3 regions of the Gracilibacillus sp. JCM 18860 genome follow, and region 3 is predicted to be linked to each of the others. Evidence: riboswitches for the same ligand, from Rfam matches in the RefSeq annotation. Region 3 holds a riboswitch; each other region holds the start of a gene.

Region 1 (11,154 bases), 720 kb from region 3:
GGCGACAGTATATGTTGCAAAACGATTATGAGAATAATTTAAAACATCAAATTCAACAGAAACGAGAAGAGTTAATTCAATCGGGGCTTCGAAAAGGGCTTGAGCATAGGGATACCATTATGATTAGTGAAGAAATGGACAAGTTAATTTATGAAATGCAAAAGAAATTATTAAAAGTAAAAAGTTCCTCAAAAAAATAATATAATTAATCCTTGAAAACGGATACTATAATCTGAATTATCTGTTACCATTCACGGGCATAACCTGAGCTGATAGGAACACATGATGATCATGTGTTCCTATCAGCTCAGGTTTTTTTATTTCCTTTCTAGAAAATTTTTTCTGAGGAAGTGTTTAAAATGTCGGTGGCAAGGACTAAAACAATACTTTTTAGTAAGCTGAGTTCTCCATTAATGGGGAACTCAGCAATATTCCTAATGTCATAAATTCCACTTTTCATTACTAGCTAAGCTCTTTAGATAGCAATGTTTGAATGGCATGGGCGACTCCATCTTCATGGTTAGTTTTCGTGGTGAAGTCTGCCATATCTTTAATGGCCTCTGCAGCATTTCCCATTGCTACGCCATAGCCTGCCATTTCGATCATGGATGCATCATTGAAATTGTCGCCAATTGCCATCACATCTTTCATTTCGATGCCAAGTTGTGCGGCAAATTCTTTTACTGCAATGCCTTTTTGCGCTTTTGGATGGTTAAATTCAAGGTTGGAAAAACCAGAGGAAGTAATGGCAATGCTTGCATCATCCTTAAGATTTTGCTCGACTTGCTCCAAGACCTCGTCGTCTAACGAGAACGCTAATATTTTATAGACATCGATATCTTCACGATCGAATAATTGATCAAAGTTGTCAATGATTTCGACCTCTTCATCTTGGAAACGATTTTTTGCTTGAGCTTCAACTTCTTCTCGTGTTAGTTGAGGAAAGGCTGACGCCATAATATCTACCATTACTTGGATAAACTTTTCTCTACTTTCTGAAAAAGTAGCTTTATTTGTAAACACTTCAAAATAAACATGCTGAGCTGTGCAAATCTGTTTGATTTTTTTACAAGTTGCCTTATCGAGTGGTGCAGAATTAAGGAGTTGTGCTCTCTCATTGTAAATTTTTCCGCCATTTAAGCAGATAATTGGAAAATTCAATCCTGCCTTATCAAGTGGAATTTTTGCTGCAGAGTAGGATCTGCCTGTTGCGACAATAATTTCCACGCCTTGTTCACTTGCAAGCTTAAGTGCTTCCTTGTTTGCATCACTAATTTCGTGATTTTTGCTAAGTAATGTTCCATCTAAATCTGTTGCAATTAATTTCATCGCATTATCCCCCAAACCATTTGGATCTATCTATATTCCTAATCTAATCATAATCGAAACAACGTATAATTGTAAGTAAAGTGTATCTAAATATTTGTAAACTATTTTTACTTAAAAATAAATTCAAGTTGAATTTATAAATGGAATCGAGTAGAATTTTGTGAAAATAGTGGAAGGAGAGAGCTGGATTGAATAATTTGGCAAAGAAGCGGGTGGAACTTCCGAAGACGACGATTATTGATAATCGAAAATTGTCTACATCCCATCAAAGATTAGCAGAAATACTTCAAGAAGGCATGGCAGTTTTGGATGTTGGTTGTGGTACTGGTGCGATAACTAGGGGAATAGCGGAGACTGTTGGTGAGAAAGGAAAGGTAATAGGTATTGATAATAATGAAGACATGATTCGAAAAGCTAACGAAAAGCACTCATTACCGAATCTTAGTTTTGAAGTAGCCGATATTTATGCATTACCATTTGATTCGGAGTTCGATATCGTTACCTCAGCTAGAGTACTACAATGGTTGGAAAATCCAACAAGAGCATTAAGCTCAATGAAGAATACTGTGAAATTAAACGGTAAAGTACTTGTTCTAGACTATAATCATAAAAAGATTATTTGGAAGCCTAAAATACCGAAAGAAATGGAAGCTTTTTATTCATCGTTTCTTAAGTGGAGGGAAGATGCAGGAATGGTAAATACCATAGCAGATCATTTAGCCTATCTGTTTGAGAAGATAGGTTTAGATAACATAGCTATCTACCCTCAGCATGAGCTTGTACGAAAAGGAGAGAAAACCTTTGAAAGTCAAATTAACATCTGGTCTGAAGTTGCTGAGATAAAAGGGAAGCAAATGGTTGAAGATGGGTACCTAACCGAAGAAGAACGAGTGATTGCTGAAAAGAAATATCGATCATGGACCCAAAATAAAGGAGAATATCTGTCTATGTATTTGCTTGCGGTAGAAGGGGTAAGACGAAATTAAAATTAGGTTAAGTTCTCCTACAAGCTGAGTGTTATAAATATCCCTTGCATATTTCCACGTAAAAATCCGGACATTTTGAAAGTCCGGATTTTTGTGTTAGTATACTTTATCTCCATTAAATATCGAATTTTTCACTATAACATAATCTACGGTTCTAATGACATCAAGACTTTTTCCGCCTGCATAAGAGATAGAGGATTGCAAGTCTTGCTCCATTTCTGTTAATGTATCTTGTAAAGAGCCTTTATAATCGACATACATTTTTTTCCCTTCGACGTTTTTCTTTTCCCCTTTTTGAAATTCAGAGGCAGAGCCAAAGTATTCTTTATAAAGCTTTCCGTTCTTTTCAATAGTTGTTCCTGGTGATTCCTCATGACCAGCGAAGAGTGATCCAATCATTACCATAGATGCACCAAATCGAATCGATTTTGCGATATCCCCATGGGTACGTATACCGCCATCTGCAATGATAGGCTTAGTTGCTGCCTTCGCACACCATCTTAGAGCTGCAAGCTGCCAACCCCCTGTACCAAAACCTGTTTTGATCTTAGTAATACAAACCTTTCCTGGTCCAATCCCTACCTTAGTTGCGTCAGCACCTGCATTTTCGAGCTCACGAACAGCTTCAGGTGTACCGACATTCCCTGCAATGACAAAACTATCTGGTAAATGTCTTTTTAAGTGTTTAATCATATCAATGACAGCATTAGAATGTCCATGAGCAATATCAATCGTAATATAATCTGGGATAAGCTTTTCTTCTGCTAATTCTTCTACAAAACGATATTCTGGTTCTTTTACGCCAACGCTAATGGAAGCGATTAATTTACGATCCTGCATTTTTTTAATAAATGCCTTTCGTGTTTCTGGTTCAAATCGGTGCATGATATAAAAATAACGATTCTTTGCTAGAAATTCTGCTATATTTTCATCTATTATTGTTTGCATATTTGCTGGTACTACTGGTAATCGAAATCGATGATTTCCAAAAGTAACAGAAGTGTCACATTCTGAACGACTATTTACAATACATTTTGCAGGAATTAATTGAATATCTTCATAATCAAATACGTTTTCCATTGTTTACACTCCTAAAGACGAATGATTTAATTGATTAAGGCGAAAATATTCGCCTCTAGTACTATAATACACATCCACCTAGATGTCAATTCAATCGTTTTTACATAAATAGAGGAATTAAAGTTATTTTGTCGAATTATTTAATAAATATAATATTTTTCTAAATATTATTGACCGAACATACATTCTGTGTTAATGTTAAGAGAGCGTGGTTTATCGTAGCACAATCACTTGCAACGAGGACAATTCCCCTATTGTTAGGAATCCGCTTTTTTCTAACTAGAATACTCATCATTGAAAAATTTCCAAGTTATCATGCCATTTTTGCAGAGGAGATACACTATGGCAAAACGAAATATTGAGATTGATGAAGCTATTAAATTTATCCATCAAAACCTTCATGAACCAATTAATCTGAAGCAGCTAGCTCGTTATGTTTCCTATAGTCCCTATCATTTTTCACGGATGTTTAAAGAGGAAATAGGTTTACCTCCATTATATTATTTATCAGCACTTCGATTACAAAAAGCAAAAGAGCTATTATTAAAAACTAATTTTAGTATTCGAGATATAAGTTTAGAGGTTGGGCAACAGAGCTTAGGGACGTTTACTTCACGGTTTACTGAGAAGGTTGGGGTAACTCCGTCCGTCTTTCGTCAATCAACTACTAAAACAGAACAACAGTTTCAACAAATAACAAAAATGCCGGATTTCACCCAACAGACTAGAAAAGTATTACATAATACCATTTATGGGCATATTAATGCTACTCAACCCTTTCTTGGAATTGTATTAATTGGACTGTTTTCGAAGCCGATTCCAGAAGGATTTCCCTTATATGGTTTGATCCTTCCCTCGTTAGGAGAATTTTATTTCTCGAATGTGAAGCCGGGGAGGTATTATTTATTAGCTACATCGGTTTCGATGGAGATGAACTCAAAGGATATCCTTTTGACAAATACAAATTTACGGGCAAAGCGAAGCGAACCGATTTTTGTTAATCATAAAGATGAAGTGCCTGCTATAGAACTCACACTTCGCTCACCTAAAATGGATGATCCACCTATTCTCATCTCGATTTCTGCTTTAATGCAACAACATATTAATAAGATCAATCCACTTTATCGAGATTTAGCGAACAGTAATCGTTTAAATAGTTAAGATAAAAGTGGAGTTTTCCTTAATTCAGGGACAAATTTTTAAGAGGAGACCTAGTAAAATTAGAATTTTCAAAGAAAAGGAGCTTAAAAATGATTAAAAAGATGTATCCGTATTTAGTTATGAATGGAAATGGACAGGAGGCAATTCAATTTTACGAGAAGGCATTAAAAGCGAAAATAGTAAATGTCCAAACCTTTGGAGAAATGCCCCCAAATCCTGAAATGCCACTTCCAAAAGAAGCTGAAAGTAGGATTTTAAACGCACATCTACAGATTGGAGATATAGATTGGATGTTATCTGATACTTTTCCAGGGCAAGAGCATCAATCTGGTAATCATGTTACCATTGCCTTAATTTTAGATAATGTGGAAGAAACAAGGGAGCTTTATGATGCTTTAAAAGAAAAAGGCAACATTGGAATGCCACTACAGGAAACATTTTGGAGTCATGCATATGGACAAGTAACCGATCAATTTGGAGTCATTTGGCAATTATCTGCAGATAAGTAAGAAGGTCGTGCCAGAAATTCAATAGCTAGATCACACTGTGGAGATCTAGCTATTTTTGACTTTTGTAACTTACTTATTATTAGGTGAAAACTGAGAAAATATCGTCCCACGTTGGTTTCCATATACGGTTCGGCCTGCAATATCGTTAATAATTTGAATATTACGATCAACAGCCAAGCCGAGGTTCGTTGCCCCTGTTCCATGAGAATGCTCCAAATTTGTTAATGTATAGAAATGATGGGAACGATTTTTGTCCTTAAATGCCAATTGGAAATTTTTGCGAACCTTAAATCTTTTTTCATCCTCCCATTCAATCTTATCTTGGAATCGATTGTAAAACCAATCTGGAATATTAGGTACATATCCTGTGGCTAGAATGAGAATATCCGTGTTGAATGTAATGCTTTCTTTTTTCTGCCATTGCTCCCCTTCAACCTTTAATTGATCACCAGTGTAACTTGCCTTATGGATTTCCGTTAATGGTTGAATGGTAATTGGTAATGGTTTATTCTCAACAGAATGATGATATAACCATTCATGAATATGGTGTAAGGTATCTCCATCAATTCCTTTACGCAGCTGTCCAAGATAATCTAATGATTCGATTCTTTCTTTAAATTCTAAATGATAGAAGTAATCCACATAATCAGGTGTGAACACTTCTTGTCCTAATTTTGACTGGTCTAGCTGAAGAAATCCAGGTGAGCGTGTATACCATGATAATTGGTAAGAGAAGTGCTCCTGTAGTTTTAATAAATCATAAAAAATCTCCGAAGCACTTTGCCCTGAGCCGACTACTGTAATGTTCTTCGCTTTTATAGTACGATCCTTATGATACAAATACTGGCTCGAATGATGGACATTTTCTATTTCTGCTCCCTCTAACTCGATAGGGATATTCGGTTCACTTCCTGTTCCCATTACAACGTGTTTTGTGAAATAAGACTCTGTAGTCTGTTTACCCCAATGGTTAACTACAACTTCATAGTGATCTTTCTGATCAATCACATCAACCACCTCTGATTGAAAGTTGCAGGTTGGTAATTGGTCTGCAACCCATTTTAAATAGGCTGCATATTCAGCACGAGGCATTTCGAGTTTTTGAAAAAAAAAGAACTTATATAGACGGTTTTTTTGATGTAAGTAGTTAGTGAATGTAAATTTACTTGTAGGATTTGCAAAAGTGACTAAGTCTGCTAGAAAAGGAACCTGAAGATCCGTCCCGGGGATTAGCATGCCAGGATGCCAGGCGAATTGGCCATTCTGATCAAAGAAGATTGTTTTTAAATCGCTTCTTTCATAGCTTAAAGCTGCAAGTCCTAAATTATAAGGTCCTATTCCAATTCCAATAACATCGTACATTGTCGAGTTACCCATTATGTTCCCTCACTTATTATAAAAATCTTTCGAAAATGTCGTCATCTTCAGGCTAGCTGAAGATTTTGTTTTTTCCATATTCAGTTACCTTCCATTATACCCTAGAGTTTTATAAAATAAAAAAAGTGCGCTTAAGCTTGCGCACAATTATTTTGTAACTGTTATTTGGTGTTCCTCATGTTCATGTAATCCTTCATCATTTGAAATATGAATGATAACCTGATAGTTTCCATTACTCTGAAAAGTATGTTGAGTGGAATAGGTGCCTTCCTGTACCTGATCTGTTTCTAATAGTTCATGGTTCTCGTCTGGATCAATCAGTTCAAAGAGCACGGTAGCATCAGTGAGGGGTTCATTTCCTAATTCAACATCTACTGTTAGGCTTGTTTCCTCTTTTAATTTGGCTTCGTTAATTTTATCAAATTGAATAGAAACATCCGCTGAAGGGGTATGTCCATCTTCTGAATTTGTTGCCTCGTGTGAATGGTCGTGAGCCGCTTCATCCTCGGAATGAGCTGATTTCTCACCAGTAATAGTAATCGATTTCTTTGGCATTGTGTGAAGTCCACCTGCTGTTGTATGAGCATAAATCTCATAGGTCCCAGGTTCATTAAAGATTACTTCAGCAGTGTATGTTCCGTCCTCTTGATTGGTCGATTCTACATTTGTCGTATTTTCTTCATCGTTAACATTCCAATATTCGAAGGTCATTTCTTCTGCATCTGTTATGGGATCTCCGTTAGAAGTAACGTTAGCTTCTAATGGAACAGTTTGCCCTACCTCCGCTGTTTGAAGTAAATTAAATTCAACTTTTAGGTCTTCTAGTGTTTTTTCTTCTGTATCTTTTTTATTATCAGAGCCACACGCAGTTAAAGCCATTATTGCAATGATTACTACTAGGACAAATTTAAAACGCTTCATTGATTTTCCTCCATATTCTTCATTAGTCATTGTTAACTATACGCTGAAATATATTTGGAATCAATGGATAATATTTGAACATTTTTTAACATCGGATAATCAAATCGTAATAATTACTATTTACAAAAATGTATTCATCCTTTATAATAAAATCAAATCGTATTAATTACGTTTTAATAAGTTATTTCAAATTCTTATTACATATTATGGGGGAATTATTTTGAAAAGATTAAGTATTGGATTGTTTATCTTGATCGCTTTATTATTGACAGCTTGTGGAGAAGAGGGTTCAGAAGCAAATGGAGAAAGTGATGACAGTCTGTCGATCTATACAACACTTTATCCATTAGCATATTTTGCAGACGAAATTGGAGGAGATGACGTAGAGGTTTCCACTATATTACCTGCTGGTGCTGATCCGCATAATTTCGAACCAACCTCTAAAATGATGGTTGAGATTGCTACTGCGGACTTATTTGTTTTTAATGGTGCTAATTTAGAAGCGTACGCAGGTGAGATAGAAGAAGCCTTGCAAGGAGAAGATGTAAAAATGATAGAAGCAGCAGAGGGGATTGATTTAGAGGAACATGTTCATGAACATGAACATGATCATGGTGATGAAGAAGGACATGACCACGAACACTCCCACGAAACCGAAGAGGCGCATGATCATGCAGGCCATGATCATGGTGATGTGGATCCACACGTATGGTTAGATCCAATAAAAGCGGTACAGCTCGCAGAGAATATTAAGGATGCACTTGTGGAGATTAGACCTGAACAAAAGGAAAGCTATGAAGAAAACTTTCAAGATTTAGAAGAAAGGCTAACAGCACTTGATCAAAGCTTCCATGAGCAATTAGAACAATCTGACAACAAAGAAATCCTAGTAACACATGCTGCATACGGATATTGGGAACAAGGCTATGGAATAGAACAAATTGCGATTTCTGGATTATCACCAACCGATGAACCATCACAAAAGCAGCTGGAAGAAATTATTCATCAAGTTGATGAGAAAGGAATTAAATATTTGTTGTTTGAGCAAAATGTAGAGCCTAAAGTTGCAAAGGTGATTCAAAATGAAGCTAATATTGAGTCACTCCAATTACACAATTTATCTGTATTAACGGAAGAAGATATAGAGAAGGAAGAGAATTATTTCACATTAATGGAACGAAATCTAGAGGTTTTGGAACAAGCGCTTCATTATTAATGAAAGTTAACCATTAGGAAATATTAAGATTATATGCTTAAATATTTCCTAATGGTTATTATTTCTTTACTTGTTGAAAGCCTGTTCGGATAGTTCCACTTAGTCATAAGCAATTGTCTTGAATTAGAGATAATTACTTGATATGCTATGTAGGCCTAGAAGTTTGAACTAGGCATGCAAAAAGGAAGGAAAGAAGGAGTTTTAGGATATGGTAAAAGTAGCAGTAATTTATTATAGTTCAACTGGAACCAATTATCAACTTGCTAATTGGGCAGCAGAAGCGGTGAAAGCAGCAGATGCTGAGGTAAGAGTGGTGCGTGCGCAAGAGACGGCGCCAGAGGCTGCAGTAGCTTCTAATCCAGCTTGGAAACAGCATTTAGAGGAAACTCAACATGTCCCTGTAGCAACCTCTGATGATATAGAATGGGCAGATGCGATTATTTTCAGTATTCCGACTAGATTTGGAAATGTTCCATCTCAAATGAAGCAATTTATTGATTCACAAGGCGGATTATGGGCTGCAGGAAAAACGATGAATAAAGTAGTAACAGCCATGTCTTCTGCTTCTAATGCGCATGGTGGTCATGAGGGAACCTTATTACATTTATATACCTCTATGATGCACTGGGGTGCGATCATCGTCCCTCCTGGATATACAAATGAATGTATCTATGGGGCAGGCGGAAACCCTTATGGAACTAGTGTCACACAAACTCCAGATGGTAAAATGCTGGAGGATGTAGAAGCAGCAGTGAAGCACCAAGCAACTCGTGTAGTGGAAGTAGCTTCAAAAATAGTTCAATCATAATTGTAGAAGGCAGATCTTCAGCAATGAAGGTCTGCTTTTTTTTGCACGTTAGGAAGATATAAAATTTCTACACAGCAGAAGCTTCGACCAAGTTTTTTAAGGTAACAAGTAAAAAAAACTAGGTACTTGTTAAAGTAGAGAGAATGCCTCGTTTTTTTCATATCTCCAATGAAGTACACAAAACTTGAATAATTACGATAAATATGTCAAAGTATGAATGTGATAGCAATAAGATATGGACATGTAGGGGGACTGGTGTTGCCAGTTGAGATTGTATCCGGAAGATACTGACCCTTAGAACCTGATCTGGTTAGCACCAGCGTAGGGAACATATGGAATTATGAATCTATATGCGCTCTAGGCTTCTGTCTAGAGCGCTTTTTCTATATGTATCCCTTAAAAACGACATAAGGGGGAAATCAAATTGAACAAACTATTAGTTGTCTTAGCATGTATGTTTTTTATGTTAACAGGATGTGGCCAAGACTCTTCTCAAACAGACAAACAGAATTTAACAGAAGTCACGTTTGTTTTGGATTGGACACCGAATACAAATCATACCGGATTATATGTCGCCCAAGCAAAGGGTTATTTTGAGGAAGAGGGATTAAATGTCAATATTGTGCTTCCGGGTGAAGCAGGTGCTGATCAAACGGTAGCTGCAGGGAAGGCCGATTTTGGAATAAGTGCACAGGAGGCGGTTACTGAAGCAAGAGTACAGGATATTCCGATTGTATCGATAGCAGCTGTTATTCAACATAATACTTCTGGTTTTGCGGCCCCAGTAGAGAAAGGAATCCAATCCCCTGCCGATTTTGCCGGAAAGACATATGGAGGCTGGGGTGCACCAGTGGAATCAGCAGTAATCGATTCCTTGATGAAACAAGAGGGTGCATCCGTAGATGATGTTACCATTACGAATATTGGCAATACCGACTTTTTTACTGCAGTTGAGCGAGATGTAGATTTTGCCTGGATTTACTATGGTTGGACTGGTGTTGAAGCAGAGCTTCGTGGTATCGACCTAGATATGCTCTACTTAACCGATTATTCAGAAAAACTAGATTACTATACTCCTGTTATCACAACAAATGAAACAATGCTAGAAGAGAATTCTGAAACGGTTCGTTCATTGTTAGCAGCAGTAACTAAGGGTTATCAATATGCTATCAGTCATCCAGCTGAAGCAGCAGATATATTAATAGATAAAGTACCCGATTTAGACCCAGAATTGGTAAAAGCAAGTCAAGAATGGCTCTCTCCAAAATATCAGGACGATGCTACAAGATGGGGAGAACAACGTCCAGAGGTTTGGAGAAATTATTCTGATTGGATGTTCGAAAATGGTCTATTAGAAAGGGAGCTAGACGTAGAATCAGCGTTTACAAATGAATTTTTACCTGAATAAAAAGGAGAGAGAAAAATGGCAAATGCATTAGTGAGTATTCAAATTATCCCGAAAACACCAAATGGGGAAGATGTGATTCCATTTGTAGATGCAGCAATTGAGGTAATCGAGGCTGCTGGAGTGAAGTACCAAGTGAATCCATTAGAAACAACAATGGAAGGGGAGCTATCTGCACTACTAGTGATTATTGAAAAAATGAATCAACGTATGCTAGATATGGGCTGTACGAGCAACATATCCCAAATTAAAATTTATACAAGGGCGGACAATCAGGCGTCTATGGAAAAATTAACAGAGAAATATCACTAAAGTAGTGGAAACAACATAACAGAGTAAGGACGGTGTTGAGCACATGATAA
Region 2 (11,154 bases), 1.4 Mb from region 3:
GATAGAGTCACACTCTATTCACCTTTTGCTTCATTTTCGTAATAATTTTTGTCTAATACTTTCAAGAATGGCCACCAAATAATACCAACTACAATAATGTTGAACATTTGAAGCACTGCTCCTTGCCATGCATTACCGGTAGCTAAGAATCCACTCAAGATTGGTGGTGTTGTCCACGGTACGATAATACCAGCTGGTGGTGGAACTAGCCCAATGGACATTGCATAATAGGTAATGATCGTTACGACTACTGGCGCTATTAACCACGGTATTATGATAATTGGATTCATAATAATCGGTAATCCAAAGATAATAGGCTCATTCACGTTAAAGATACCTGCTGGTCCACCTAATTTACCTAATTCTTTTAGCTGTCTACTTTTCCCAATCATAAAGATTAAGATAACAACAGCTAAGGTCATACCTGATCCACCCATTCCAACAAGGAAGGTATCAATAAATTGCTTTGTTACAATATTCGGAAGCTCTGTTCCAGCTTGAAATGCTTGTAAGTTTTCATCATTTAACGCATACCAAATTGGATCAAATACGGAATTAATAATAATTTGTCCATGTAATCCAAAGAACCAGAAGATTTGGATGAGTAGAACTGCAATAAGTGTTGCAGGAAGTCCACTTCCTAACACCGTTAGTGGCTGCTGGATTACGGTATAAATAAAGTTTTGTACGGTATCAAATGGTGTATAGCTGAAAATAATACGAATCACTAAAAATACGGATAACGTTAATGTAATCGGAATTAGTGCACTAAATGATCTGGATACTGCTCCTGGTACACCTGCTGGCATTTTGATTGTTAAATTCTTTTGTACGAAAAAACGATATAATTCTGCTGAAATAAAGGCAGTAAAGATTCCTAAGAACATCCCTTCAGCGCCAATACTTGATGTTGGGATAACACCGGAAACACCTTCTAATACTTGAGGGGTTAAGATAAGAAATGCAGCAAGCGCAACTACCCCTCCATAGATGGCATCGACTCCATAATGCTCGGTTAGTTTATACCCTATACCTATGATAACGAATATCCCCATGATGCTAAGGGTTGCAGCAGATGCTGGTCCAAGAGCATTCTGGTAAGCTGCATAGGCATCCTCACTTAAAAACTTATCTAAAAACGGGAAATTAGCGATAACAACAAAAATGGAACCAAATATGATCAATGGCAATGCAACCATAAAGCCATCACGCAATGCAGATAAATAACGGTTATTATTTAATTTATCCGCAATAGGTAATAGCACTCTCTCTAAAAAATCCATAAATTTATTCACTTGTTTTGCCCCCTTATTTAATAAACTTATTTAACCAATAAGCTCAAGTGCTTTAGCTAAAACTGCTTTCCCATCTACTCTTCCATAAGCGACTGGATCAATGACATCTACTGGTACATTAAAATCCTTCGCTGCTGTTTCAAACTTTTTTTTCATAAAACGCATTTGTGGGCCGATTAAAAGCACATCCGCTTTTTCCATATCAGCAATCGCTTTATCTTGACCTACAGCCCAAATCTTCACTTCAAGATTTTGTGCAGCTGCAGCTTCCTCCATCTTAGAGACTAGTAAGCTTGTAGACATACCTGATGAACATGCTAGTAAAATATTTTTCATTTATAATTCCTCCAATGGTTAATGTTTTATTTTGAATCTATCATTATTGTAAGTGTTACGCTTTCAAAACTGAACCTATTGTTTTTCCTCTATAGGTAGGAAGTCTCTAAAACGATTACAGTATCTTTTCAGATAAAAAGGCTGACAGATGGGATGTCTCTGTCAGCCATAATGGTAATAATAGTTACATAATCCTACTTATCCTCTTATATTATAAATCCACGCTTTATCTTGATCCATCATTTTCTTTGCGGCATAAATGGTGAGAAACTGAATCACAATGATAGGTAAGCCCATTAATCCTGAAATGACCTCAAGTGGAGCTAATCCTCCAATCTGCATCAGAATGAGGGCAAGTGTTGTAATAATAGCAGCAACTATTATTCTTAAATTCCTTGATGGTTCATACTTGCTCATATTTTGTCTACTAGTATATGCCGCAATAGTATAAGTAGTGGAATCTAAAGTTGTGGTTAAGAAAATCATCGAAACCACAATGAATAGAATCATGATTACCTCTGACCACGGTAATGTCATTAGTATATTTGGTATAGCGTTAACAGGTTGGTTACTTTCCACTAATTGAAGAATATTTACCTCCCCTGTTAGAAAACGGTGTACCCCTAATCCACCTAGGACTCCTGTTGCCACCCAGGATATCATCGTCGGGGCTAACAAATAAGTTAGAATCATTTCCTTTACCGTTCGCCCTTTCGAAGTTTTAGCAGCAAAGACACTGTGAAGCATTGCCCATGTTGCACTATAGGCAAACCAAAAAATCATATGACTCTGTATATGAGTAGTGGAGTTTAAATCGGTTGAATTCGTATAAAAGGAAAGGGAAAAGTAATGGTTCACTAAATGACCAACCGTGTCTGTAAAAAAGTCTAAAATAAAAATCCCTGGTCCTGCTGTCAAAATAAAAATGGCTAACCCACCTGCTAAATAAATATTGAAGGTACTCAAACGCTTAATGCCTTTTTCAATTCCTAAATAGGCACTTACGGAAAATAAAACCACCCATATAATGGTTACAATCATCGTCATCCCAAAGGTAACTTCAATATTTAATAAATTGGTTAGGTTAGATGTAATAATTGGTGTTCCAAGCCCTAGTGTAACGGCAGCTCCTGAAAGAATACTTATTAGGAATAGAACATCGATCACCTTTCCACCAATCCCGTCGGTGAATCTATCTCCCAAAATACAACGACATGCCTCAGAAATACGCATTAAAGGTCTTTTTTTTACATGGAGGATATACGCCATTGCTGGAGCGGCCATCACGAAGATCGCAAAAACTTGAAAACTCCAAATAAACATACTATATGTATTTCCCCACAATACCGCCTCGGAAGATTCTGGCTGCACCCCAAAGGGTGGATCAATGGCTACTTGTGTCCACTGCACCATCCCTGTACGCATAATTGTAGAACCGATGCCCATTGCAATTAATATCGAGGCATATTCAAACATGGTAAATGAAGGCTTTTCTTTCGGGTCTCCTAATACTACTTTTCCATATTTCGAAAACGATAAATAAAGTCCTGCAGCCAATAAAATCAAGGCATACCATATATAGCCCCAGCTGAAAACTTCTACAATCTTATCAAAAATACTATTTAGTAAAGCAAGTGATTCAGACTCATATAAAGAAAAAGGGATGCAAATGATTAGAATGATTAGTAAGGCTGGGAGAAAGATCCCATAATCGATTAGTTTTCTATTTTTTTGTAAAGTTTTGTTTTCCATAACCTTCTTCCTCCTATGGTAATGATGAAAATTACGAGATATTAAACTCTATACCACGTTTGTATTGGTTTAAACCACGTCAATATGTTAACTTATAAATTTTATAGGTTGACAATAGAAAATTTATTGCTTAAGCTGTTAAGGAAAAGTAAAGGGAAAAATAGGAGTTTACGAATAAAGATAACGGGGGAGAGAAGATGACAAACTGGCAATCAATAGCGGAAAAAGTTCTTCATGGAGCAGATATTACCGATTTAGAGGCATTCCATATTTTAGAATGCCCAAATAAGGAGTTGCTCTCTTTATTACATAGCGCTTACCACATTCGCGAGCATTACTTCGGCAATAGGGTTAAGCTCAATATGATCATCAACACGAAATCTGGATTATGTCCAGAAAATTGTGGCTATTGTTCTCAATCAAGAGATTCAACAGCACCGATAAAAAAATACAGAATGATGGATAAAGAAACAATCGTCCAAGGGGCGAAAAATGCTCATGAGCTTCAATCTGGAACCTACTGTATCGTAGCAAGTGGTAGAGGCCCTTCAGAAAAAGAGCTGAATATCGTAACTGCTGCTGTTAAAGAAATCAAACAACAATATGATATTCGTATTTGTGCTTGCCTTGGATTGTTAAAGCCAGAACAAGCTCGAAAGCTAAAGGATGCTGGGGTTGACCGATACAATCACAATATTAATACGTCTGAAAACCATCATTCTAGCATCACGACAAGTCACAGCTACCATGACCGTGTAGCAACAGTAACTAAAGTGAAAAATGTCGGGATCTCGCCATGCTCTGGTGTCATTGTCGGGATGAGAGAAACAAAACAAGATGTTATCGATATGGCAAGAGCATTAAAGGCACTTGATGCTGATTCTATACCTATTAATTTTTTACATGCAATAGATGGAACATTATTAGAGGGGACGAACGAATTGAATCCGACTTATTGTTTAAAGGTTCTCTGCCTATTTCGGTTCATAAATCCTAGTAAAGAAATTCGTATATCAGGAGGGAGAGAAATAAATTTGAGAAGTCTTCAACCACTTGGACTTTATCCTGCTAATTCCATTTTTATCGGTGATTATTTAACAACAAGAGGACAAGAAGGTTTAAGTGACCATCAAATGATTGAAGACTTAGGTTTCCAAATTGATTATGTGACAATGGATGATTAGCCCTTATTTAATAAGGGAAGAAAAGCTAAAACTTTTTCTAGCAAGGGCTTTGGCCATTTGATCAGACAAAGATTTGACCACCATTTACATGAAGTGTTTGTCCTGTGACAAACCTAGAATCATCAGAAGCAAGATACACATAGGTTGGAGCAATTTCAAAGGGCTGCCCTTGGCGATCCATTGGGTTACCTGCAAGCGGCACTTGATCAGGAGAAAAGCTAGCAGGAATCAAAGGAGTCCAAAACCTCCCAGGTGCAACAGCATTCACTCTAATTCCCTTCTTGATTAAATTCTTCGCCAATGCACGTGTGAATCCTACATTTGCTCCCTTTGTTGCAGTATAATCCATCAGTTGCTCATTTCCATCAAATGCCACTACTGAGGCGGTATTAATGATCGAACTACCAGCATGTAAATATGGTAATGCAGCACGGGTTGTATAAAAATGAGAGTAAACATTCACTTTAAAGGTCTCGTCGAATTGTTCGTCAGAGATATCTTCTAAATTTAATTGTTGAAACTGGATCCCTACATGATTACATAGAATATCCAGCTGACCAAATACTTCTACCGTTTTTTCTACAATGGTCATACATTGTTGCTTTTCTCTTAAATCTCCCGGTAAGAGGAGACAACTTCTACCTAGTTCTTCAATTCTTCTTTTTGTTCTACCAGCATCCTCGTGTTCATCTAAATAGGAAATTGCAACATTTGCTCCTTCCTTTGCGAAAGCAATAGCGATTGCTGCTCCAATTCCACTATCTCCACCTGTTATAAGTGCTACTTTCCCTTGTAACTTCTCACTTCCTTTATAATGTCGATTTTCGACAACTGGTTCTGGCACCATTAATTTTTCTACCCCAGGCTGGCGGTATTGCCTTTGTTCAGGCACTGTCAACGCTATTTCCTCATACTTGGTTATTTTCCCGTAATTAGGAGGTATAGGATAATGTTGTGGATCTGACCTCTCTTCATTCATGCGAAAGCACCTTCCTATCAACATGTTATATAGATACTTTATGAATTTAGAATGGATATGTGCCCATTTTTTACTATACGAGCATAATGTAGAAGAAGGAGGTGCAAAACATGCAATACTATTATAACCCTGAGGTGAAATATTTACTGTTAACAGAGGCATATCATAAAGAAAAAATCTTATATGCTCACAACTCAAAACCATTCGAAGCTCCCATGATTGGGCCGAGACCCCCATTTTATTGTAATCCGATCTATCAGTCTTATTATCCGATTATATAAAGTGCAGCTATGATTTCTAAGGATGGAGTTGCTAAGGTGCATTTTTTTATCTTGGCCATATTGTCTCGACATTGCGAGATCGCCAAGATATATCTTTTTATCTTGGCCATCTGCTTCGACATTGTAAGATTACCAAGATATATCTATTTATATCTTGGCAATCCGGTTCAATTATAACACGATGATATCCAGATTTTATCCTTCTTTTCTCTTGTTACACCAGTCTGTAATGAAGATCATTAATGTTTTGGCAAAGCGTAATAACTCGTCCCATTCTATTTTTTCATCAACAGAATGGGCTTCCTTTAATTTCCCTGGTCCATAAATGGCGGTGGGGATACCACCTTCATGAAACCACCCTGCATCTGTAACGGTTTCCGACATACCTATCATCGCCTTTGATTGTTCCACTTTTTGATGGGATTGTTGGAGCATTTGGATTGCAGGATGATCCTTACTAATTTCGGCAGAAGGAAAAACTTCTCCTCTTTCTTCTAGCATAGATTTCCCTCCCCAACGAAAGAGGAGCGGGTTTTCTTGGAACCACGGATCGTCTTTTATTGAATTTCTCAGGTGATTTTCAATTTCCGCCACCACCGATTGATAGCTCTCATTCGGATAAAAATGTACAGTCACCCATAGACTACATTGATCTGCTACAAATGCCGCATGTCTGCCCCCTTCTATGACCGCAGGATTAATTGTAGTTGTTCCTTTTCTAAAGCCTGGATATTGTTTGGTTTCTGCCCACTCTTGCTCCAAATCTTGTAAGCTCGCAATAATTTTCATCATTTTTTCTATTGCACTTGCACCCTCCGATGTTTGTAAGATAGCTGCACGCATTCCGTCATGAAAAACTTCCTTGCTTTTTACAGTAATCCATCCAGTGATTACACCTCCTTGACCATGGATTTTTCGATCACTTCCATCGACAACTAGTGCAAAATCGGCAGTATAACCTTTTTCCAGACAGGATAATGTCCCTGCTTCTCCTGCCTCTTCACCGATCACCGTTTGAATCTGCAAGTCTCCTTTTAATGAGATACCTTGCTCATTTAATAGTTTCATTGCGAACAAAGTAGCAGCAATTGCTCCCTTCATGTCGGAAACACCACGACCATAGACGAAGCCAGCCTTCTCTGTCAATTCAAATATCGGCACTGTCCAATCTGCTTTATCCCCAACATCAGCAACATCCACATGACCATTTATAATCAAGCTATTGTATGAACTACTTTCCTCACCTTTTTTCACTGCAACCATATTAGGATCCTGTGGAAAGACATCCCACCTCGTTGTATCAAATCCTTCCTTTTCTAGAAAATTGGCGATATAGGACTGAATTCCTTCTGTATTTCTAGCTGGTGGGCTAACAGTAGGAAAGCTAATCAATTTTGCTAATATTTCTTTTAACTCCTGCGCGTGTTCATCGACTAAATCAATCATAAGCTATTCCTCCTAATTTAGGCTTACTGGCCAATCTTCTCGTTTTTCTACCATATCCCAGAACATATATTCAAACTGACTTGTTCGAATGACAATCTCTTCTAGTCTAGTTAAATCCTCTTCTGATTTTCCTTTTGCCATTTTGTTCATTAAATGTTTGCAATTCTCTGCAAGCTCTGTAAATTCGGGAGATTGATACATCTTCACCCAGCTACTATAAAAATTTTCATCTAATGCTCCTGGCCATGTTGCTAGTGATTTACCGATAAAATTATAACTCCATTCACACGCAAGTACCGATGCGACGACATTCTCTATCCCTCCACGCTGAGATACATTTAGCATATAGCTAGTGTAGGCAGTAGTAATAGCGGAAGGTTCTGTGGACTCGAGATCCTCTCTGGTTATACCAAAATCAGCCGCATATTTTCTGTGTAAATCCATTTCAAGATCAAGCACACCGTGTAGTAGCTTGGCAAATATAGTCATCGTTTCTAAGTCTTCTGCCTTCGCACTCCCTAATGCGAATAGTCTCGAATAATCCATTAAATAGACATAATCCTGCTTTAACCAATGCTTAAACTTATCCTGCTCTAAAGTACCGTTTCCAAGGCCTTTCACAAAAGGATGCTCTAAGTAAGAGCTCCAAATTGGTTCCACCTTTTTCCAAAGATGATCCGTAAATAATTGATTCAATTTATTTCCTCCTCTTTATTTCCGACTAGGCGGTAACATCCCGTGACAAACCAAAAAACCCATCACCAATGTAAGGAGATGGGTTGAACATACATAGCCAATGATTCGTCTATGCACAAACTGCCAATTCCACTTCCCTACGCTAGTGTTAACTAGATCAGGTTCAAAGGGTCGATCAAATCTCTCAGCACCTACATGCTCCCCTAGTCGAATCTACTTATTTTTTTATTCCCTACCAGTATAAGACATCGATTATAGAATGACAAATTAATTGGAAATAAGGAGGTCACTTAGTCGTGTAGCACATCCTCGCTCTTTATCCTATCATGAATCACGAGCCTATCCTGTTCAGGACCTAACAGACTACACATGTCGATAATGTGATCTTGTCCTTCTCACTAACCTGGACATCTGCTTGCATTGTTGATTTATTCTTTACTAATCACAAGTAATCTCTGTATTCCTTATCATTCGCAAACTCTGTTTGTAGATAAAAAAAATCTGTTGTTCATTATAAATGCCGAGTGTAAGGTCTTTGTAAATAACTAGTATAGAATTATTTATTTTTACAAACTATGTAATAATTTCACTTTTTATTAATGACAATTTGTATATTTACTAGATATAATCCGAAAGAACAGCAATTAATGCAACCAATTTAAAAAGGAAAGAAGGAGATTTTGGGGTATATTACAATAAATCCAAATTTATCTAGCTAAGTATTGTAAGTGGAACAAATGACTAATTTTCAAATTATCAATAGATATCATTGCTTTTCGAATAATTACATGCTATTATTTAAATATTTTGAAAATAAAAATAAAAGCTTAACATTTCATATAAATGAAACATTAATTGTTGCGGAGGTTATTATGTCATCACGAAACACAACAAGTATTATCACGATAGGATTTATGCTTTTCGCATTATTTTTTGGTGCGGGTAATTTAATTTTCCCACCATTATTAGGACAAGCTGCTGGAGAAAACCTATTTCTAGCAAACCTAGGCTTTCTATTTACAGGTGTCGGATTGCCGGTGCTCACCGTCCTAGCACTTGCTATTTCAGGAAAAGAGAGCTTACAGTCATTAGCAAGTCGGGTACACCCAATATATGGTCTTATTTTCACTGTCACTTTATATTTAACTATTGGTCCCTTTTTTGCTCTACCGAGAACCAATACCGTTGCATATGAAATGGGCATTGCGCCTTTTTTCGGTAACCAGACAAGTAATGTTGCCTTACTTATTTTTACGATCGTATTCTTTGGCTTCACACTATATTTTTCCTTACAATCGAAGAAACTAATCGATATAATCGGAAAAGTGTTAACTCCACTCCTATTAGTGGTAATTACCTTATTAATTATAGTTTCCTTTCTAAATCCAATTGGAGAAATCCAACCACCGACAGATGCTTATATCTCGAACAGTTTTTTCACAGGCTTTCAAGAAGGCTATTTAACGATGGATTTGTTGGCTGCCTTTGTTTTTGGAATTATTATTATTAATGCGATGAAGGACATCGGTTATAGCACGAAAAAGCAACTAATCCTCTCGACATCGAAAGCTGCACTAATTGCAGCACTTCTTCTAGGTATTGTCTACTCTTCACTTGCATACCTTGGCGCGATTAGTGTCGAAGAAATCGGCTATATGGAGAATGGGGGTTCAATATTAGCTGCTGCCTCTGCTTTTTACTTTGGTTCGTATGGAAAAATCATACTCGGAGTAATTGTCGTTGCAGCCTGTTTAACAACAAGTATTGGTCTAGTAACGTCTTGTGCATCCTATTTTCATCAAATCATACCTAAAATTCCCTATTCAATCTGGGCGATTATTTTTACAATACTCGGTGCCGTCATTTCTAACTTTGGACTTACGACCATTATTGAGTTCTCTGTTCCAGTTTTATCGATGCTTTATCCAATGGCAATGTGTTTGATGATCTTAACCTTTCTCCATCCTGTCTTTAAAGGGAAAAAAGAAATATATCAAGCTAGTATATTATTTACCTTTATTGTTTCATTGTTCGATGGATTAAATGCTGCAGGCTTGAAAATTGTGGCAGTGAATGATTTATTTCAAACAATTCTCCCTCTATATAATGAAGGTCTAGGGTGGATAGTTCCAGCAATTGTTGGGGGCATAATAGGATATGGTTTTAGTGTGATCAAAAAAGACGTTTCTTAATGGACAAGAAGCTTCTCAATAGTTTTTTACTTATGAGAAGCTCCTTTCTTTTATTAATTTAAATTTCTCGCAATTTCGTCTTTAATGATTACTTCTGCAGTCTCTAGTTCCTCTATTTTCTCAGCAAATTGTGGTAAATACTCTTTATGAGCGAGCAATAATTCATCTAACACACGTTTTGCCGTTTCTCCACTAGGTATTAGAGGATTGATGATAAATGCTTGCAATAATACGCCATAATCACCTGTTACTGCTGCCTTTTCTACACAAAGTTCCATGCTTTTCATCAACTGCAACCAGCCTTTTTCTGCTGGTTCAAAGGATCCAAAGGCGATTGGTCGTGCACCTGCAGCACCAATATAAGCAGATACTTCCACTACATCATCTGGGGCAAGATCAGGCACAGCTCCATTATTTTTCGTAGACACGACGATTTGTGTATTTTTATTTGCATAAATAGACGCAATGGTTTCACAAGCAGCATCTGAATAGTATGCCCCTCCACGTTTCGTCAACTGCTCCGGTTTATCATGTAGATTAGGATCTTTATACAATTCGAATAACTCTGCTTCTGTTTGTTTGACTTGTTGAGCCCTTGTTCCTATATTCGGATCATTGTATTCTTCTAACATGTGATTTAACATCTCATCATAGCGGTAATAGTAACGGTGATAACCACATGGGATTAAATTCATTTGTTTTAATTGTTCTTTAAAGTAAGCAACGTCAAAGATATTTGCTGGAGTTCCGTTTTCTTCCTCATACAGCTTATCAATTATTTGAGAAGTTACATCATTTCCTTCTAAATCTTGGACTCGATGCCAATGAAAATGATTAATCCCAGCGAATGAATACACTAGTTCGTCTGTAGTTTTGCCAATTAATTTTGGTTCCTCCATCATCGCCATAACAGGTACATTGCATAAACCTATTACCTTTTCCCATTTTCCATAACGAATAATAGCATCTGTTACCATACCACTTGGATTAGCA
Region 3 (11,154 bases):
TGCTCATGACTGGCAAACAGGTTTAGTGATGGCATTTTTGAAAATTCTCTATCCCAAATCAGATTATAACACCGTCTTTACCATTCACAATTTAAAATACCAAGGAGTAGTACTGAAAAAGTATTTTTCTGATCTATTTCAAATCAGCCGGGAGCATATTGGTGGTATGGAATGGAATGGTCATATTAATTGCATGAAAGCAGGAATTTTTCATGCAGATAAAATAACTACGGTTAGCCCAACCTATGCAGAAGAAATCAAAACAGCCTATTTTGGAGAAGGCCTTGCTCCATTACTTAAAGGAAGACAAAGGGATTTGTACGGTATCCTAAATGGTATTGATATAAACGAATACAATCCTGCAAAAGACCTTTTTCTTTATCGGAATTATACGAATGAACGTGAGCGAAAAAAAGAAAATAAAATATTTCTCCAAAAAAAATTGGGCCTACCTGAAAATGGTAATGTACCTATGTATATATTGATATCTAGACTAGTTGAGCAAAAAGGACTTCACTTGCTACAAGCTATTATAGATAAGTTCTTACAAGAAGATGTTCAATTTGTCCTACTTGGTACAGGAGATTATTTATTTGAAGATTTTTTTTACCATGCTGCAGAACGTAATAAGGATAAAATGGTTTGTTTTTTGGGGTTTGAAGAGAAATTAGCAAGGGAGATGTATGCTGCAAGCGATTTTTTTGTCATGCCATCCAAATTTGAACCATGCGGTCTCACACAAATGATTGCACTTCATTATAAAGTTGTTCCAATTGTCAGAGAAACCGGTGGATTACAGGATTCGGTTCTCCCTTTTAATGAATACACATTAGAAGGCACTGGTTTTAGCTTTGCGAATTACAATGCACATGACCTCTTACATGTTTTAAGATATTCCTTATCTGTCTATGAAGATGAGCATAAGTGGAATAGCCTATTACGTAATGTTGAAACCTGTGACTTCAGCTGGGAAGCATCTGCTAAAAAATATGATGCATTATACGATGAGATCATGATTTCGGAGGGGATTTGAACATGATGGAATGGGACGTAAAACAGCTAAGAGAAAAGATCCAAACAACAATAAGCGAGAACCATTCTGACCAAAACAGCCCCATTTCTGTACCTAAAGTGTATGAAGCTATTTGTCAAATCTTAATGGAACTAATCGAAAAAGATTGGTCTCGTACTAATCAAAAATACGATGAAACGAAGCCAAAGCAAGTCTTTTATTTCTCGATGGAATTCCTACTTGGACGTCTTTTACAAAGTTATTTATTAAATTACCAGTTACTCAACACGTGTAACCAAGCAATAAAGGAACTCGGCTTTGATCCTGAAGAGATCTATTATTGCGAACAGGATCCCGGTCTTGGTAACGGAGGTCTTGGAAGGCTGGCAGCATGTTTTCTCGATTCCACCGCCTCACTCTCGTACCCAGGTCATGGTTATGGCATCCGTTTTCGCTATGGGTTATTTGAACAACGTATTATTAATGGCTATCAAACAGAGTTACCAGACTATTGGCTGAAGGATCGCTATCCTTGGGAAATACGACGAGCAGATGAAGCGGTGACTATTCAGCTTGCCGGACATTGTTACTTAAAGGAACGTGAGGATGGCTCTCTGATTTGTCTATATGAAAATCAAGAAAAGATAATGGCCGTCCCCTACGATATACCGATTGTAGGCTATGATAACCAAACCATCAATACACTTAGACTTTGGAGTGCGGAACCAATAGCAGACATAGAGGAACAAGAAGAGGATCAATACTATCATCAATTAGAGCAGGAGCATTCCTCCTGGCAGATCTCTGGGTTTCTTTATCCAGATGACTCTCACTACGAAGGAAAACAGCTTCGGTTGAAACAGCAATACTTTCTCGTTTCTGCAAGTCTACAGGATATTCTAAGAAAATATTCATCTATTTCCTCCGCTACATTGCCAAAGAAGCTAGTCATTCAAATTAATGACACGCATCCCAGTCTAGCCATTCCAGAATTGCTGCGAATATTATTAGATGAAAAAAGATTAGAATGGGAGGATGCTTGGGAAATCACGCGAAAGATTTTTGCTTATACCAATCATACGCTCATGTCTGAAGCACTGGAGACTTGGCCGGTTGATATGTTTCGAGAGCTATTACCTCGTATTTATATGTTAATAGAAGAAATTAATGAACGGTTTTGTCAGGATATTTGGTTGAACCAACCTCATCTAAGACAAAAAATCCCATCACTTGCCATCATAGCAGATCATCAAATTCATATGGCTCGACTTGCTGTTGTTGGTAGCTTTAGTGTGAATGGTGTGGCAAAAATTCATTCAGAAATTTTAAAAACAAGGGAAATGAAAGACTTTTATCATTTATATCCTAAAAGGTTCAATAACAAAACAAATGGTATTTCTCATCGTCGTTGGCTCGTTATGGTAAATCCAAGACTGACTCATTTGATTTCCGATACGATTGGAACGAGCTGGGTAAGACATCCAAGGGAATTAACTCATCTGTTACGCTATACAAAAGATACTTTCTTTTTAGAACAATTACACTCGATCAAACAAGAGAATAAACGGAAATTGGCGGCAATTATCCATCAGAGGACAGGAATATTAGTAGATGATCAGTCAATATTTGATGTTCAAATTAAGCGAATGCATGAATATAAGAGACAGCTATTAAATGTTTTTCATATCCTATACTTATACAATGAATTAAAACAAAACCCAAAACTAGATATCACCCCTCGAACCTTTATCTTTGCAGCAAAAGCTGCGCCTAATTATTACTTCGCCAAAGAAGTAATCAAACTAATTCATACGGTGGCTTCTATCGTTAATTATGACCACACCATACACGGTAAATTAAAAGTGGTTTTTTTAGAGAATTATAATGTTAGCCTTGCCGAAAAGATCATACCTGCTACGGATTTGAGTGAACAAATATCTACTGCAGGAAAAGAAGCGTCAGGAACAGGTAATATGAAAATGATGATGAATGGCGCTCTAACGATAGGTACATTAGATGGTGCGAATATTGAAATGAAAAATGTAGTGCAGAAAGAGAATATGTTTATTTTCGGATTGAAAGCAGATGAAGTCTACCACATCTATCAGAATAACGACTACTTTGCTAATGAAGTCTATCAAAATGATGAAAGATTAGTGCGAATTTTACATCAATTACGTGACGGCTTATTTGGCCATCAGGAATGTAAAAACATATATTACCATCTCCTTTCCACGAACGATCCATTTTTCATTTTGAAAGACTTTTCAGATTATGTCGAGACACAGCAATTAGTAGATCATTCCTATACAGAAAAACAAAGATGGTTAGCAAAAAGCTTGATTAATATCGCTCATTCAGGTAAATTTTCAAGCGACCAGACGATTCAAGAATATGCAACTGGTATCTGGAAATTGAGAAAGGGATAACGTTTGTAAGAGCTGACTACCTAACTTAAGACCCGGAACTTCCTACAAATCATAGGGAGATCCGGGATGTTCCGTATGGAATAATGATTCAGCCACTCTTAGCTAACGACCTTTAAACTGATCACTGTAAGGATCATTCCGATAATACAACAAATGCGGAGAAAATTTTTAGGCTCATGAATGAAAATAATTCCAATGATTGCTGAACCAAGTGTACCAATTCCTGTCCAAATTGCGTATGCAGTCGATAACTGGATCTCCTGTAAAGCCATAGATAAATATTGAAAACTAATAATAAAACTACCAATTAGCCTCACATTGTTCCAGAAGTTATTTTTTTCTGATACTTTCTTTACCCCAATAACTCCTATCACTTCAAATAAGCCTGCAATAATCAAAAAACTCTTTGTCTAATATACTGAAATATATTTTTCCAACTATCGTTTTGTTCAATCACCGATAGATGCTTAAATAGCCGCAATTCCTTAGTAACAAGTGCTAGTTGTTCCTCAAATACATCTTCCCATTTTTCTGATTTAAGATTGTTTCTATTTGATTTAATTGAAAATTTAGTTCCTTTTATGCAATAATTCGCTGTAATGTGATAATATCTTTTTTTGAGTAATAACGATATCCTGATTCCGAGATATAAGATGGCTTCAACAAATTAATTTCATCATAATACCTTAATGTTCGAACCGTACTATTCATTTCTTTTGCAATCTTTCCGATACTATACATTGCGAGCCTTCTTCCCTACTATCATAAGCCTAACGTAAGCGTAAGAGTCAACAAAAAAGAGCATTACTAATGATGATAGTAATGCTCGATTCATTCTCTTTTATAAGGAAAGGACGTCCTTTACTTGCAAAATAGGAAGTTGTTCACTCATATAAAAGGTAATAAGCAGTGTTGCTAATAAGAAGATAACAAAATAAGTATCATACCTCGTAAACCCTATTTGATAATAAAAGGTTCTGTCTCTATTACCTGTAAATTGTTTAGCTTCCATTGCAATTGCAATCCGATATGCTCTGCGTATACTTTGTGCAAGGACTGGAATGGTAAAAAGCTGAATCTTTTGATAAAAACCATGAATTCCTTTCTTATATTCCATGCCACGAATCTTTAATCCTTTTTTAAGATGACTAAACTCTTCCGCGATCATCGGTAACAAGCGGATCGCTGTCATAAAACTGTAGGCAATCTTCGGAGGGAGCTTCAACTGCTGCATCATGGAATAAAACATCGATACAGGTCTTGTGGTTAAAGCAAATAATAGCCCTAATAACCCGAAAACGATACTCCTCATTCCTAAATGAATACCTCGATAGAAGCTTTCTTCTGTTACATGGATAACACCATATTGAAACAATGTCGTCTGCCCTTCCCCAAATAACATCATTGTAATAGTAGAGGAAAGAAAAATGATGAGGAATGGAGATGCAAAAAGCAGTAATAACACAAAGGGATAGCCTGTCAAAAGAAAATATACCAATAATAACCCTATACAAGTATAAAACAAGATATTCGGATTATGAATCAGCAGAAGGCCAATAAATAATCCTACAAAAATAATAAATTTCATACTTGGATTAATGTGATGGAGGAATGTTTTTTTATAGGATAATTCGATCGCCAACCTGTCCTACCTCCTCTTCTTCCCTAAGATTCACTATATCCCTTATATGTATTATTTTCCCTTGTTTGATTTGCCACACAATGGTTGCGTGTAATTCAGTGATCATCGGATCGTGCGTCACCATCACAATCGTCATCCCTTCTTTCCACAATCGAGTCAACTTTTCTAAAATTCTAAAAGTATTTCGAGCATCCTGACCAAAGGTTGGTTCGTCTAATAGAAGCATGTCAGGTGACGTTATCGTAACAGTTGCAAGACTTAGTCTTTTCATCTGACCAGTTGAAAGCTGGAAGGGATGCTTATGAATTTCGTTCAAGAGATGGAAATCCTTTAATTGAGCTTCAATTTTTTTCTTATTTTCTTCTTCAGAGAGTTTCTCTTTACGTAGAGAAAAGGCTAATTCTTCGTAAACCGTATTTTCTACAAATTGCAATTCAGGGTTTTGAAACACATAGCCGATTCGTTGGTATAAATCACTATGATTTTTCACAAGTGGATAGTCTATTTTTCCGTTCGTCTTAATTAGCTTCATAATAGCCTGCAACAATGTACTCTTTCCTGCACCATTCTCTCCTGTAACAGAAATCCAATCCCCTTTCTTTATTTCTACATTCGAAACTTCTATTTCGGGCTGTTTATGATGATAACCGATAAAATCCTCCATTTTCATTAAAGTCTCAGCTGATTGATTGATGGGTTGATTGATTTCTGTTTTAGCATGCCTATATTCGTGCCAAACGGAAGGATACCAAATGCCGAATTCCTTTAGCTTTTGCTTAGATTGTTCAAAAATGACTTTGGGAGTATCATCCATCATAATGTTCCCTTTTTCATCAAGTAAGACGACACGGTCGATAAAATCAATCACATGCTCGATTTTATGCTCAACAATGATCACGGTTTTGTCTCTAGCAACCCTTTGCATCGTTTCCCAAACCTGTGCCGTCCCTTCTAGATCAAGCATGGCAGTCGGTTCATCTAGAAATATTGTGTTTGGCTGTAATGCTAGAATGCAAGCAATTGCAAGCCTTTGTTTCATACCACCAGATAACCTTTCTATTTTAATATGGACATCTTCTAGTTCTAATCCGACCTCTACTAGGTAACGATGTAATAATTCCTTCATTTGATCATGCGGTATCCCGAGATTTTCTAACACAAAACCAAGCTCTTCATCGACATAGGGCATACAAAATTGAGAATCCGGATCTTGAAAGACAAAACCCCAGGAATTTGAGAGCTCTCGTGATGTATATTTAATGGGGATTTCCATCGATTTTGGCACCAACCCTGATAAAATTTTTAATAAAGTCGATTTTCCCGATCCTGAAGGACCAAGGATGAGTACTTTTTCCCCTTTTCGAATGGAGAGAGAGAAATCCTTAAATAAAAAGGATTCCTCTTCAGGAAATTTTACACGTAGTTTTTCGATAGCAATGGTACTCATTCTTTCACCTAATCTCCTCATCTAGCGCTTCGTAATGCTTGTTGGACAATGGTCGAACTAGTCTTGTTACTCCCGTTTTTTCTAATGCATTTACTAGGTAGTATGCAAAGATTCCTGTGATTACGATAGACCCCAATATTCTAGCAAAAACGAGCAAACTCAGATTCCATAAAGCTAATTCCGTGATATACCCATAATAAATATCGAGCCATAAAGAGCCGATTGCCGCACCAACTGCAGCTAAGCACATGACCAAAATATGATAGCTTCGGTAACGGAAAATAGCGAATATAATTTCACAACCTAGCCCTTGAACGAGGCCGTATAATAATAATGAAATACCCCATTGACCACCAAATAAGAATTCTCCTTGTGCAGCAGCCAATTCTGCTAACAAAGCGACGCCAGGCTTACGAATAATTAAAAATGCAACGGTTGCCGCCATAAACCACATTCCGTACAGCAATTGATCGATATGCAAGCCTAAAACCGAAACCGCGCTATAGAGGGGTCCCCAGATTTTATATATGACACTGAAGACTAATGCAATAACAACTGTAACAAGAATATCGGTAAGTGTTAGCTTTTTAAACATATTTTCCCTCTTTTCTTCCTATTGATTGCCAGGATTCAAGTTGATAGGCCATCTCCCAGAACATAAGTTCATAACGACTACTTATGACAAAGTGCTGTTTCATTCTTTCTAGATCTGAATCTGTAACGGATAAAGCAATTTCATCTAACCGATTAATTTGTTCCTCCACTGACCGCTTGAACCACTCTCCGCCATAAGTTGAAATCCATTTTTGATAAACAGGATGATCTGGAGTACAATTCTTCAAAACCTCTCCAACCTCATAATAAAGCCAATAACACGGTAGAATAGCTGCAATCACATCCCCTAAATGCCCGTCATATGCTGCTCGATATAAATGAGAGGTGTAGGCATAAGCAGTTGGAGAAGGCTGAAATGCTTTGATCTCTTCCTCCGTAATCCCTAAAATCTCTGTAAATGATTCATGTAACGCATGTTCTGCTTCATAAGTGCTTTGGGCATGTGCGGCCATTCGGTTTGTCGTTTCAAAAGAATTTGCTTTAGCTGCACCGAGTGCTTGAACTTTTGCAAAATGGGATAAATAATAAGCATCCTGTAGGACATAGTACTTAAAGTTCTCTACCGGTAATGTTCCCTCTCCAATTCCTTGGACAAATGGATGCTGGAAGCTCTCCTGCCAAATAGGGTCTACTTCCTTTCTTAGTTTTTCTGAAAATTTCATTTTTCTTCTCCTCCCAGGAAACACAAAAACCACTATCCTACCAAATACGTAAGGATAGTGGTTATACCTGCAGAAAATAACGGATATCGTACCACTTCCCTACGCTGGTATAAACCAGATCAGGTTCTAAGGGTCTTAAAGTAAAACTTTAATCTCAGTCTTTAGAAGACACCCCTAGTGGAATGCGTTTTTATTTAATTCGTGTATAACTATATCAAATTTTTCCAGTTTGTCAAGCTATTCTTTAAATTTGTTTCAATAAGAGAGAATCCATTATTTTCTATTCATCTTTTAAACTTTTTATCTATTGCATCTATGGATAAACTTTGTTATAGTAGTAACCAACATTTAAAACAATTGAATAGTTTGAGAATAGAGGTGCAATGACCATTAGTATGTAATCGGAGGAGATGTCGCCTGTGATGATTACAGAAAGGGGGATTTGCCGAAGTGATTAGGAATGCATCATCTTAGTCACTGGTCCTTCATTTAAGAAATGTCGGGCTGTCATATAGTCGAAGAAGCTATATGGAGGGCTATCTCACGCATCATTATCAAATAACGGTGCAACAATGATACCCTTTCATTGTTGCATTTTTTGCTGTCTAACCTGATAGTTATTAGGCGAAAACTTAATGATCTGTTATTAGTTTTCCAAAAAGGTTTGATGATGGGATAAGCTCTATTCATTTTACGTAGCGAAATTGTTTTAAAAATATGAATAGAGGTGAAGGCTAAAATGAATTTTGGACGTGTCGTAACAGCAATGGTCACACCATTTGATCAAAACGGACAAATTGATTTTAACAAAGCAGAACATTTAATTAATTATTTAATTAGTAATGGAACAGAAGGATTAGTAGTCGCTGGTACAACAGGAGAATCACCAACATTATCCAAAGACGAAATTCTTTCTCTCCTTCAATTTACTGTAAAAGTTGTGAATAAACGGATTCCTGTTATAGCAGGTACTGGTTCGAATAATACACAAGCATCCATCGAGTTAACAAAACAAGCCGAAATGTTAGGTGTCGATGCCGTAATGCTTGTTACTCCGTATTACAACAAGCCATCACAGGCTGGGATGTATGCACACTTTGAAGCTATCGCTAAAGCAACTACCTTACCAGTTATGTTATATAACATTCCAGGACGTTCGAGTGTGAATCTATTACCTGAAACTATTATTGAATTAGCCAAAATCAAAAACATAGTAGCTGTAAAAGAAGCTAGTGGTGATTTAGATGCCATGACGAGAATCATTCATGAAACATCTGAAGATTTTTCTCTTTATAGTGGAGATGATAGTCTAACACTACCAATGCTTGCAATAGGTGGAAGAGGAATTATCTCGGTTTCCTCCCATATTATTGGGAATGAAATGAAGGAGATGATTACACAATATCAAACAGGGAACCCGAAGAAGGCAGCACGTCTACATCAAGAGCTATTACCGATCATGAAAGCATTGTTTAAAGCACCAAATCCCGTACCCGTTAAATCAGCATTAGCCATGCTTGGAATGGATGTTGGCTCCGTAAGACTTCCACTCATACCTTTAGACGAAGAAGAATTGAATACATTACATCAGGATTTACATTATCTGCAAAAGAATTATTTTGTAGGATAAAGGATCTATTGGACATAAAAATACTCCCCTCAAGTAACAGATTTTTTATTTTTAACCTGTCTACTTAAAGGGGAGCATATCATTCATGATTGTGGCTTTTTCGTTTGATTTATTTTTCGATGTAATTGTTTTATCACTTCTGCTAACAAGATTGTTCTAGGTAAGAATGAATCTATTTCTAAATATTCATCCTCACGGTGTGCATTTCCACCCACTGGTCCCAATCCATCAACCGTTGGTATTCCGATCGCCGCAGTAAAAGAAGCATCTGAACCACCACCAGTTTCGGTGTCTGTTATCTTTATGTGAAGCTCATCCCCTACCTTGCGGATAATACGAAGAAGACTTTCGGTTTTCGCCGTTTTCTCCATTGGAGGACGGTTAATCTCCCCTTCTAATCGTACCTTTGTTCCTTCAATATCTGCATGAGAGGTAATGTCTTCTATCTTCTGCTCAATTTGATCCGCTTGCTCCTGTTTTCGAAATCTTACATCAATCTCCGCAGAAGCATGGTCAGATATAGTATTAACAGAGCTACCTCCTTCAATGATCCCGACATTGACATGAATACCTTTCTCTTCATCGGTAATATCATGTAATTGAATAATTTTATGAGCAAGCTCCTCTATCGCACTTCTCCCTTTTTCTGGTTCGATACCAGAATGAGCTGCCTTCCCAAATACCTCCAATGTATAATGAGCCTTCCCTCTTCTAGCTGACACAATAGCACCATTTTTTCGAGCTGGCTCCATCACTAAAGCAAATTTTTTATCCTTGGCATGGGATTCAATCAACGATTTCGAAGTAACTGAACCAATTTCTTCATCACTAGTTAATAAAATTTCTACATCATAGAAGGCCTTACTTTTTATTTCCTTCAAAGCTTTCATTGCAAAATAGACAGCAACGAGACTTGCTTTCATGTCAATAACACCAGGTCCATATGCACGGTTGTCTTTCACTAGAAATGGACGCAATTTTGCCGTTCCTTTTTCAAAAACTGTGTCCATATGTGTAATAATTAGGATAGTTGGTTTATGTTGTTGGGAAGCCCTTACAACTAAATGGTTTCCATAATCAGCTTCCGGAAATACATTAACCTTTAGCCCTAAGGCTCGATATAATGTTGCCATTAATGCCCCTATCCTATCCACCCCTGCTTTGTCAGAAGTCCCACTATCTATATTGACCAATTGTTCTAGTAAATAAAGCATATTTTCTTGTTGTTTTTCTAAATAATCGTTCATCCTATACCCTGACTTTCCACTTATAATAAGAAAATAATACTATAACCACTACAAAATTGCTATACTATTCTTAAAATCAATTTATGGAGAGGAAGGTTCATATGGAAATTTACGTGGATGCAGATGCATGCCCTGTTGTGGATACAATATTAGAGGAAGTAATAGGAAAGAATATAACCGTTCATTTAGTTCGAAGCTACAGCCACTACAGCCACCAAGACTATCCGTCTTTTGTTAAGGTAACCTATGTTGACACAGGTTCTGATGCAGTGGACTACCGAATCATAGGCATGGCAAAAGCGAAGGATATCATAGTAACACAAGATTATGGTCTTGCTGCTTTAGGATTAGAAAAAAATTGTTATGTCATTCATCATATTGGCTTCCTATATTCCAAGAAAAAAATCGACCAAATGTTAGAAGAAAGACATTTAAAAGCAAAAGCTAGAAAAGCAGGATTGCGAACAAAA

What was found. A riboswitch is a leader RNA that binds a small molecule or an ion and turns the genes downstream of it on or off. The one in region 3 is predicted to bind thiamine pyrophosphate.
Region 1: another riboswitch for thiamine pyrophosphate. It lies ahead of ACZ5R4_RS06100 (ABC transporter substrate-binding protein); the one in region 3 lies ahead of tenA (thiaminase II).
Region 2: another riboswitch for thiamine pyrophosphate. It lies ahead of tenA (thiaminase II); the one in region 3 lies ahead of tenA (thiaminase II).

The regions. Positions count from the first base shown of each region.
Region 1 covers NZ_AP043868.1:1,170,927-1,182,080, reverse strand. The annotation lists gene ACZ5R4_RS06150 (aspartyl-phosphate phosphatase Spo0E family protein) at 12-200, shown strand; gene ACZ5R4_RS06145 (Cof-type HAD-IIB family hydrolase) at 463-1,329, opposite strand; gene ACZ5R4_RS06140 (methyltransferase domain-containing protein) at 1,518-2,315, shown strand; gene guaC (GMP reductase) at 2,412-3,395, opposite strand; gene ACZ5R4_RS06130 (helix-turn-helix transcriptional regulator) at 3,738-4,556, shown strand; gene ACZ5R4_RS06125 (VOC family protein) at 4,646-5,065, shown strand; gene ACZ5R4_RS06120 (lysine N(6)-hydroxylase/L-ornithine N(5)-oxygenase family protein) at 5,135-6,442, opposite strand; gene ACZ5R4_RS06115 (FixH family protein) at 6,590-7,363, opposite strand; gene ACZ5R4_RS06110 (metal ABC transporter solute-binding protein, Zn/Mn family) at 7,584-8,579, shown strand; gene wrbA (NAD(P)H:quinone oxidoreductase) at 8,788-9,387, shown strand; TPP riboswitch at 9,623-9,732, shown strand; gene ACZ5R4_RS06100 (ABC transporter substrate-binding protein) at 9,851-10,795, shown strand; gene ACZ5R4_RS06095 (MTH1187 family thiamine-binding protein) at 10,811-11,104, shown strand; gene ACZ5R4_RS06090 (ABC transporter permease) at 11,148-11,154, shown strand, end outside.
Region 2 covers NZ_AP043868.1:1,817,566-1,828,719, forward strand. The annotation lists gene celB (PTS cellobiose transporter subunit IIC) at 15-1,295, opposite strand; gene ACZ5R4_RS09290 (PTS sugar transporter subunit IIB) at 1,326-1,631, opposite strand; gene ACZ5R4_RS09295 (BCCT family transporter) at 1,830-3,383, opposite strand; gene bioB (biotin synthase BioB) at 3,581-4,567, shown strand; gene ACZ5R4_RS09305 (SDR family oxidoreductase) at 4,629-5,546, opposite strand; gene ACZ5R4_RS09310 (hypothetical protein) at 5,657-5,827, shown strand; gene ACZ5R4_RS09315 (acetylornithine deacetylase) at 6,023-7,273, opposite strand; gene tenA (thiaminase II) at 7,286-7,969, opposite strand; TPP riboswitch at 8,087-8,184, opposite strand; gene brnQ (branched-chain amino acid transport system II carrier protein) at 8,842-10,161, shown strand; gene ACZ5R4_RS09330 (6-phospho-beta-glucosidase) at 10,215-11,154, opposite strand, start outside.
Region 3 covers NZ_AP043868.1:446,069-457,222, reverse strand. The annotation lists gene ACZ5R4_RS02355 (glycogen synthase) at 1-1,033, shown strand, start outside; gene ACZ5R4_RS02350 (glycogen/starch/alpha-glucan phosphorylase) at 1,036-3,441, shown strand; gene ACZ5R4_RS02345 (SMR family transporter) at 3,540-3,839, opposite strand; partial or broken gene ACZ5R4_RS02340 (MerR family DNA-binding transcriptional regulator) at 4,024-4,182, opposite strand; gene ACZ5R4_RS02335 (energy-coupling factor transporter transmembrane component T family protein) at 4,283-5,083, opposite strand; gene ACZ5R4_RS02330 (ABC transporter ATP-binding protein) at 5,061-6,530, opposite strand; gene ACZ5R4_RS02325 (ECF transporter S component) at 6,535-7,125, opposite strand; gene tenA (thiaminase II) at 7,118-7,807, opposite strand; TPP riboswitch at 7,887-7,993, opposite strand; lysine riboswitch at 8,173-8,354, shown strand; gene dapA (4-hydroxy-tetrahydrodipicolinate synthase) at 8,547-9,437, shown strand; gene ACZ5R4_RS02310 (M20 family metallopeptidase) at 9,521-10,684, opposite strand; gene ACZ5R4_RS02305 (YaiI/YqxD family protein) at 10,786-11,154, shown strand, end outside.